One region of the Marinobacter sp. UBA2688 genome, then DNA from elsewhere that is predicted to be linked to it. Evidence: predicted binding sites of a transcription regulator. Region 1 holds the regulator's gene; the other holds the start of a gene.
The links. Region 1 encodes LexA, which represses DNA repair genes until DNA is damaged. Its sites were predicted from a motif close to CTGTNTNNNNANACAG; they were not measured.
Positions count from the first base shown of each region.

Region 2: recN (DNA repair protein RecN) is a predicted target of LexA. The motif match lies at 2,295-2,310, and genes of this name have one in related genera.

Region 1 is NZ_DELU01000021.1:17,457-21,858, forward strand. Features, by position in the region: gene B3M52_RS09495 (SIMPL domain-containing protein) at 1-194, opposite strand, end outside; gene B3M52_RS09500 (hypothetical protein) at 177-407, shown strand; gene B3M52_RS09505 (gamma-glutamyl-gamma-aminobutyrate hydrolase family protein) at 392-1,159, opposite strand; gene B3M52_RS09510 (amidoligase family protein) at 1,152-2,147, opposite strand; gene lexA (transcriptional repressor LexA) at 2,325-2,933, shown strand; gene B3M52_RS09520 (cell division inhibitor SulA) at 3,099-3,509, shown strand; gene B3M52_RS09525 (hypothetical protein) at 3,513-3,773, opposite strand; gene B3M52_RS09530 (DUF6586 family protein) at 3,825-4,301, opposite strand.
Region 2 is NZ_DELU01000024.1:61,478-65,879, reverse strand. Features, by position in the region: gene fur (ferric iron uptake transcriptional regulator) at 51-461, shown strand; gene recN (DNA repair protein RecN) at 567-2,246, opposite strand; gene grpE (nucleotide exchange factor GrpE) at 2,493-3,098, shown strand; gene dnaK (molecular chaperone DnaK) at 3,209-4,402, shown strand, end outside.

The DNA.
Region 1 (4,402 bases):
TGCTCGTTGACTTCCTCAGTGGCCGTCTCGGGAAGCTTGTGCTCGGCGCGGGCGGTGAACTGCAGCCGTGCGCTGTCTGGCGTATACTTGACTGAGGCTTGACCGCTCAGGCTGACTTCTGCTGCTGATGCGCCCAGGGGAAACAGAATCAGGGCCGTGGAGGCCAGCAGGTATCGATGGACGTTGTGGAACATAGTTGGATCTCCATGTTATTGCACGAGAATCAGGTCAGGTTGACGCCCCGGGAGCGTGATATCCTGTTCAGGCTGACCGGGAGCGACCCCCATTATGTGACCACCCGCGAGCAACTGAAAGAGTGGGCGGCCCGTTATTTGACGGCTCTGCCCGACGACGCTCGGGAAATTCGTGAAATTAAGGCCGTGTTGCAGCGTTATCTGCCATTTTGAGCGGTATTCTCATCATCTTCTCCGGCGGCTTCGACAGGTTCATCCAGCCGAATCAGCTTCCTGTCTTCCGCAGCCTGCACGAAATGGCTGAAAATCCGCCGGTGGCCGCCATGATAAAGCAGGTACTCCGGGTGCCACTGGATGCCCATTAGCCATTGCCCACGTGTATTTTCTATCGCTTGCACAAACGAGTCGTTGTCCACGGCGACAACGCGGAGATGTGTGCCCAGTTTTTTGATGCTCTGGCTGTGGATGCGGTTCGCGCCAATCACCGGGCTGCGCATCACCTCTCCCAGGCGGCTGTCACTGACGACCCGAACAGTCTGTAGCGGTAACAGTAACGGCCGGTGGCGGGTGTTCACCCGCAGAGGTGTCACGTTCTGGCACAAAGATCCGCCGCGGAAAATATTGATAAACTGGGCGCCGCGGCAGATACCCAGTACCGGGATGTTCAATTCTTCTGCACGGGACAGCAGACGAACATCGGTTTCGTCGCGGCGCACGTCATACCGGGCGGTTACCTGAGGAGTCTGGCCGTACCGCGAAGGGTGCACGTGGGTACCACCGGAGAGCACAAGGCCGTCGAGCAACGAGACGTCCACCTTCGAACCCGGGCGGATAAAATGGGTTCGCGCACCGTGGAGGCGCAGCGCGAAGGTGATCAGCCGGTGGGCGAGGCTGCGGCGTGCCGGGCCGCTGATGCCAATCGTAAGGCCCGGATGTTCAGGCTTATCTACCGGGCTTTCAGACATAGTTCCCGGACCGAAGCCACTGGTCAGACGTGTCTAACCAGCTGTGGGTCAGGTTATGGAGGCTCAGTTTGCGACTGTTGCGAAACTCCGTAACCAGTTTCGATAAGTCATCAGCGTTGGCCACCAGTTGTTCCAGCACAATCCAGTCATTCCAAACCGTGGAAAAATGCCAGTCAGGGTTATCAATGTCGCAGTCGGGTAGCCGGTAATGCAGCGTTGGCCGGCTTTTGATGCGCTCATCCTCCACATATTCTGCGAGCAAATCGCTGTTCAGGTGTGCGAACAGCGGGAGCAGGTCCAGGGCCTTGTTGCGGGTTGGATTGTAATGCAGGTAGTCCCGCATTAATTGCTCCATGTCCGGCGCATAATCCTCTGAAATCAGAAGGTCAATGTAGGTGCTGCTCCAGGGCTCAATGTAGCTGGTCAGCTTACGGCTGAAATCGATCTGGTGGCGTGCCTTCAGCCACTCGTAGAGCGCAGCGAAGGCCCGCAGGTAGCGCACCAGCGTTGTGGCTCTGAGGTCCGGTAGCTCCGGGTTCAATTGCAAACCAAAGGCATAATAGAGCGCCTCCCGGCTGCCGAGTGCGCCTGCTCTTCGCAGCTCATCGCAAAGTGTCTCTATGCGTTCCAGCTTACTGAAAGCCAGCGGAGGGCTGACGATCTCCAGGGGCACGATTTTCTCGGCGGCTGCGTCGATCACGCTCATGGCCTGGCCGCCAAGTTCCCTGACGGACTCGGGAAGACGCTCGTCGGCCAGATCAAGGTCCTTTATCGGGTCCGAATCCAGTTCGATGGTAAAGTCACCGAGTTCCGTTTCAACCTCGGACACATAGCGCGCAACAGACTTTCCGGTACCTCCCAGCAGTTTTGCGGACAGCGAGACGAGATCTTCGTAACCGAGGCCGGACAACTCAATTTCAACGCCAACTCTGCGTTCCTTGCCATCATCCGTCTTGAGGATGTCCGGTAACCTACATCTGTTGCTCATTCAGGCGACTCCCTATTTTGGTTGTGATTACCTTAACACAGTCATACGTCAGGGCGCGGTGGACGGCCACCCAGTGCGGCTCAAGGAAAAATTGCGTTTACAGGGTTTACACTGGATAAAACACTGTATATAGTCAAATAACTGTATATAAAAACAGGGCTAACCGGGGCAACCTAAATGAAGCTGACAGCTAGGCAGACACAGGTACTGGATATTATTCGTCGCTACCTTGACGAGACCGGGTATCCGCCGACCCGTGCAGAAATCGCGGCGGAACTTGGGTTTCGTTCCGCCAATGCCGCAGAAGAACATCTGCGGGCACTGGCCCGAAAAGGCGCCATCGAGATGGTGCCGGGAGCCAGCCGGGGAATACGTCTTCCCGATGTAGAGGCTGACCTTGGTTTGCCAGTGATCGGTCAGGTGGCGGCCGGTAGCCCCATATTGGCCCAGGAGCATATCGAAGACCATTGCACCCTGCAGCCTGAATTTTTCTCGCCCTCGGCGGATTATTTGCTCAGGGTACGCGGCATGAGCATGAAGGACATTGGCATCCTTGACGGCGACCTGTTGGCGGTGCACCGCACCCACGATGTGCACAACGGACAAGTGGTTGTGGCGAGGGTAGGTGAGGAAGTCACGGTCAAACGGTTCCGTAAGGAAGGCTCGAAAGTGTACTTGATCGCCGAGAACGAGGAATTCGAACCCATAGAAGTGGATCTGACAGAACAGGAACTCTTCATTGAGGGGCTCGGCGTCGGGGTCATACGGCGCTCGGACCTTCACTGACACCCCCAGGGTGTCCGGACATATCCGGCTGTGTTTCGTTGAGTGTTGAACACCGCGGGCGCGGCTTAACGGCAGGTGAGGCTTATCATGGAACAACTCAGCTTTAATCAGAATCTGGCTTATGCTCACGGAGGCGGCAGGTTTGTCGGTTCAGAGGTTGCCGGTATGAGCGACCATGATACCGTCAGGGCGCCTGCTGTCAGGAGTCGCCCAGCCAAACCGGCAGGCAATGTGACCGAAATCATTTTGCCCGAAGGGCAGGTTGAGAACTTCCAGCTATTGCTACCGATGCTTACGCAGTTGAATCAGGAGAAGCGTTGGTTAGCCTGGATTGATCCGCCCCAAAGCCTTGTCAGTAAGTGGCAGACCATGCGTGGCATCGTTGCAGGCGAACTGTTGGTGTTGAGGTCTACTCCTGACTACCCAGCCGGGGAGCTTGCCGAGCGAGCACTGAGCGCAGGCACCTGTCACGCTGTGGTCATGTGGACCCACAAGCTCGGGCGCGAAGCGCTCGCGTCACTGGAGCAGGCTTCGGCTCGGGGTAACAGTCATGGTGTGGTGCTGCGCCAGCGCTGATCGTCAATGAAGTGTGTAGGAGGGCCGGATGTCCTGAGTGTCCGGCTCTTCGTCTTCCCAGTCGATATCATGGGCAACGTTACCGACGGCCTCAATACCGGCTGCAATCATGGCCTTGGCCACGTTCATGTCCCGGTCTTCCATCATCTCCCTGGCTTCCGTCGAAAATGATATCTGGACCAGTGGTGCACTGTCGTCGTCGATGCGGCGAAGCGCATAGTCTCCGTTGCTCAGTTGTACAATCTCGAAAAACGATGGTGACATTAAGTTAGCCTTTCAGTTCATTCCTGTTGGGTCCGGCAACGCCGTGGTTCATTACCATTCGCTGTGCCGATCCTCGAGGATATCGATAAAGTGTTTCATCGCGCCCAGAGTGGTTTCCAGAGCCTGCTTTGAGCGATCCGGGCCGGTGTTAGCTGCAACCGCAATCACGTTTTCATTGCTGACCGTTTTTCGGGTCACCGGGGGATTGCCCTGATGACGCTCAAGCTGCTCGAGATGACTCCACCAACTCCGCCCGTCACTGGCCAGCTGCTCCAGTTCTGTCATTTCCGGGCTGTGGGTTCCGATCAGCTCATCCAGTGCCTCAAGGTCATCAGGCTGGCTATGTTTGTGCTGATACACCCTGGCGATCATTACCAGCGTCAGTTTTCGAGCCCTCAGCCCTAGCTCTATGCTGCCTTGCAGCAGGGCTTCTTTCGTTGGAACGGTGTCGCTGTGCTCCAGCTGCCCCAACAGGTTGCGAGCCAGGAATATTTTCTGGGAAACCAATGAATGCCACTGCGAAGCCATGGTAGTACCTGAGAGCGGTTCACTGCTGTGCGATGAATTAATCGCCAACTATAACATTTTTCATTGTGAATTTCTCCTCCCACCGTTGGTTTGGTGGTTTT
Region 2 (4,402 bases), on a different contig from region 1:
GGCTTCATCATACCGGAAGCCGTGAGGCACACCAAAGAGTGAATCGTAACATGTCATCCGAAAACACCGAATTACGAAAAGTCGGTCTTAAAGTCACTCTGCCAAGAGTGAAGATCTTCAATATTCTGGAGAACTCCGAGGAGCATCACCTCAGCGCCGAGGATGTGTACAAAAAGCTCCTCGAACAGGGTGATGACGTGGGCCTGGCAACCGTCTACCGGGTGCTGACTCAGTTTGAGGCAGCTGGCCTGGTTCTGCGCCACAACTTTGAAGGTGGGCACGCCGTTTTTGAGATGGCCGGCGACGATCATCATGATCACATGGTCTGCACTCAGACCGGTGAGGTCATTGAGTTCGTCGATGAGGTAATCGAAGAGCGGCAGCAAAAAATTGCCAAAGAACGAGGCTATGAGATTGTCGATCACAGCCTGATTCTTTACGTCAAACCCCTCAAATCCTGATAACTCAGGATTTGTTCCGGAAAAAAGAAAAAAAGGGGGCGGGGTTTTAGCCCGCCCCAACAACTCTCAGGATCGAGAGGGGAATACGCTTACCTTTCAAACTGTTCAGTGATGCGTAGCCTGGCCTTTCGTGAACATTTCGTGGGCATGGGCAATGGTGTGTTCGGTCATATCCACACCACCGAGCATTCTTGCCACTTCGCTGACCCTGCCATTGTCGTCCAATGACTCGATCTTCGAGTAAGTGGCGTCTGATTCCGTAAACTTGCTGACGAACAGGTGCTGATGGCACTGGGCCGCTACCTGGGCAAGATGGGTGACGCACAACACCTGTCCATTACTGCCCAGGCTGCGAAGCAAGCGACCAACCACTTCGGCGGTGCCGCCACCAATGCCTACATCCACCTCGTCAAAGACCAGTGTTGGTGTGGTGGAAGTTTGCGCAACCACCACCTGAATGGCCAGGCTGATGCGTGAGAGTTCGCCACCCGAGGCTACCTTGGCTAGCGGACGTGCGGGTTGGCCCGGGTTCGCGCTGACCAGGAATTCAATGTCTTCCAGGCCGTGGGGCGCAGGCTCGTCGCCTTTGTTGCGGCTCAGGTGGGTTACGAACTGGACCGCTGGCATGCTCAGTTGGGCGAGCTCCTCCGCGATGCGCTGATCAAGGTTGGCAGCAGCCTGTTGGCGTGCGTTCGACAACTCGGTGGCCAGGGTATTGAAGTGGCTTCGCTGTTCTTCCAGTTCCGCCTCCAGCTTCTCAACGCTGCCCTCGCCGTCGTCCAGCGATGCCAGTTCGGCACTCAGGCTCTGGTGGAATTCCGGGAGAGTCTCCGGTGTGATGCGGTGCTTGCGGGCCATCTGGTAAATGGCACTCAGGCGCTCTTCCACTTCGGCCAGTCGGGCTGGGTCGGCGTCGTAATCTTCCACAAAGTGGCGCAGGTTGTCGCCAGCCTCGGTGATCTGAATCTGGGCTTCATTCAGCATCTGGATGGTTTCCGTCAGTGCCGGTACCTCCACCGGCAACTGCTCCAGTTGCTGTAAAGCCTGGCGCACCAGATCCGCTGCGCTATTCTCATCTTCCGTGCATAGCAGGGTAGCCTGATGGCTGTTGTGTAGCACCGTGTCGGCATGGCTGAGCCGTTCCTGTTCTTTCTCCAGCTCTGCCTGCTCTCCGTCTTCCAGCGCCAGGCGATCCAGTTCTTCCACCTGGTAGCGCAGTAGCTGCAGGCGGGCTTCTGTCTCATCGGCATTCTGCTGGCGTTCGGTCAGCCGCTGGCGGGTTTTGTGCCAGGCTTTCCATGCATCCCTGGTTTGCTCTCCCAACGCTTCTGCGCCAGCGAACTCGTCCAGCAGTTTGCGGTGAGTCTCCTTGCGCAGCAGGGACTGGTGCTGGTGCTGGCTGTGGATGTCCATCAGGGCGCTGCCCAGATCTTTCAGGTGGGCAAGGGGGCAGGGCTGGCCGTTGATGTAGGCGCGAGAGCGGCCATCCTTGCTGATCACTCGGCGCAGGATGCATTCGTTGTCATCGTCGAGCTCATGGTTTTCCAGCCATTGCCGGGCTTCGGCAATGCGGGACACGTCGAAAGTAGCGGTAATATCGGCGCGTTTGGCGCCATGGCGTACGGCGCCAGCGTCGGCGCGCCCGCCCATGGCAAGGCCAAGGGCGTCCAGGACAATGGATTTGCCGGCACCGGTCTCTCCGGTCAGCGCCGTCATACCCTTTCCAAACTGAAGTTCGACCCGCTCGGCAATGGCGTAATTGGAAACAGTGAGCTGTGTGAGCATGCAGAGGTCCTCCGCTCAATTCCTGAATACTGTGATTACATACAGTGACTGTGAATATATACAGGGTTTTTCCTGTTTGCAAACATCGGCTGGCGAATTTGTGAATGAATGAGGTGCGCAACGGTTGAAACATCCGATACGGGCCCCATATCCGTTCGCAAACATGTTTTTTTCGGCCCATGGCGGTCGGAAACCAAACGTTAACCGGCCGGTCGTCTGGCCGCCGACGATCAAGCAGGAGTAGTCATGAGCGCTGACGAGAATCGTAACGAACAGGTGGAAGAAGAGTTGAAAGACACTGCGGAAGCCGCTCCCGAGGAAGAAACGGCGACGGAAGACAGTGCCGAAGCCGCTCCGGAAAGCGAAGTTGAGGCCCTGAAGGCCCAGGCGCAGGAGTTTCAGGAGCAGATGTTGCGTTCCCAGGCGGAGATGCAGAATGTTCGCCGTCGCGCTGAGATCGATGTGGAGAAAGCCCACAAATTCGCGCTGGAGAAGTTTGTGAAGGAGCTTCTGCCGGTCGCTGACAGCTTGGAAAAGGCGGTTGAAAGCACTGAGGGGCATGAAAGTGCCGGCGAACTGGTGGCCTCTATTCGTGAAGGGGTCGAGATGACTCTTAATCTGTTCATGGGGAGTCTCGGCAAGTTCAATGTGGTTCAGCTTAACCCCGTGGGTGAGCCGTTTGATCCCCAGCAGCACGAGGCCATGTCCATGGTGCCGGCACCTGATGCCGAGCCCAACAGTGTGGTGGCTGTGGTCCAGAAGGGCTACACCCTGAACGATCGCCTTGTTCGTCCCGCGATGGTGGTGGTCGCCAAGGCCGAAGACGCGCCAAAAATCGACGAGCAGGCTTGAAAAGCAGATTAAAGCGCCAATATAGCCAGTAAACAGGCGGCGCACCGGGACTCCGGGGCAACTTTCAAGGCAGCCGGAACTGAATTGAACAACCGAATTGGAGTAATTGCATGAGTAAGATCATTGGTATCGACCTGGGAACCACAAACTCCTGTGTAGCCATTATGGATGGCGACAAGGTCAAGGTTATCGAAAACGCCGAGGGTGATCGCACTACCCCGTCCATCGTGGCGTATACCGAAGACGGTGAAACGCTGGTAGGTCAATCTGCCAAGCGCCAGGCGGTCACCAACCCGAACAACACCCTCTACGCCATCAAGCGTCTGATCGGTCGTCGCTTTGAAGACGACGTGGTCCAGAAAGACATCAAGATGGTGCCGTACAAGATCGCCAAGGCAGACAACGGTGATGCCTGGGTCGAAGTGAAAGGCGAGAAGATGGCGCCGCCGCAGGTGTCTGCGGAAATCATCAAGAAGATGAAGAAAACCGCAGAAGACTATCTGGGCGAGAAAGTGACCGAAGCGGTTATCACCGTGCCGGCCTACTTCAACGACAGCCAGCGTCAGGCCACCAAAGACGCCGGCAAGATCGCTGGTCTGGACGTGAAGCGGATTATCAACGAGCCAACTGCTGCTGCGTTGGCCTATGGTCTCGACAAGAAGAGCGGTGACCGTACTGTTGCTGTTTATGACCTGGGTGGTGGCACCTTCGACATCTCCATCATCGAGATCGCCGATGTGGACGGTGAGCACCAGTTCGAAGTGTTGGCCACCAACGGCGACACCTTCCTGGGTGGTGAAGACTTTGACATGAAGCTGATCGAGTATCTTGCCGATCAGTTCAAGAAAGACAGTGGCATTGACCTGCGTGGCGACTCGTTGGCGATGCAGCGACTGAAGGAAGCGGCTGAGAAGGCGAAGATTGAGCTTTCCAGCAGCCAGCAGACCGATGTGAACCTGCCTTACGTGACGGCAGACGCCAGTGGTCCCAAGCACATGAACGTGAAAGTGACTCGTGCCAAGCTGGAGTCACTGGTTGAAGAGCTGGTCGAGCGCAGTCTCGCGCCGTGCCGCACCGCGCTGGAAGATTCCGGTGCCAAGATCGGTGAAATCGACGAAGTCATCCTGGTCGGCGGTCAGACCCGCATGCCGATGGTTCAGGAAAAAGTGAAGAACTTCTTCGGTAAGGAAGCGCGTAAGGACGTGAACCCGGATGAAGCTGTAGCCATGGGTGCTGCCATCCAGGCGGCCGTGCTCTCCGGTGATGTGAAAGACGTTCTGCTGCTGGACGTTACCCCGCTGACC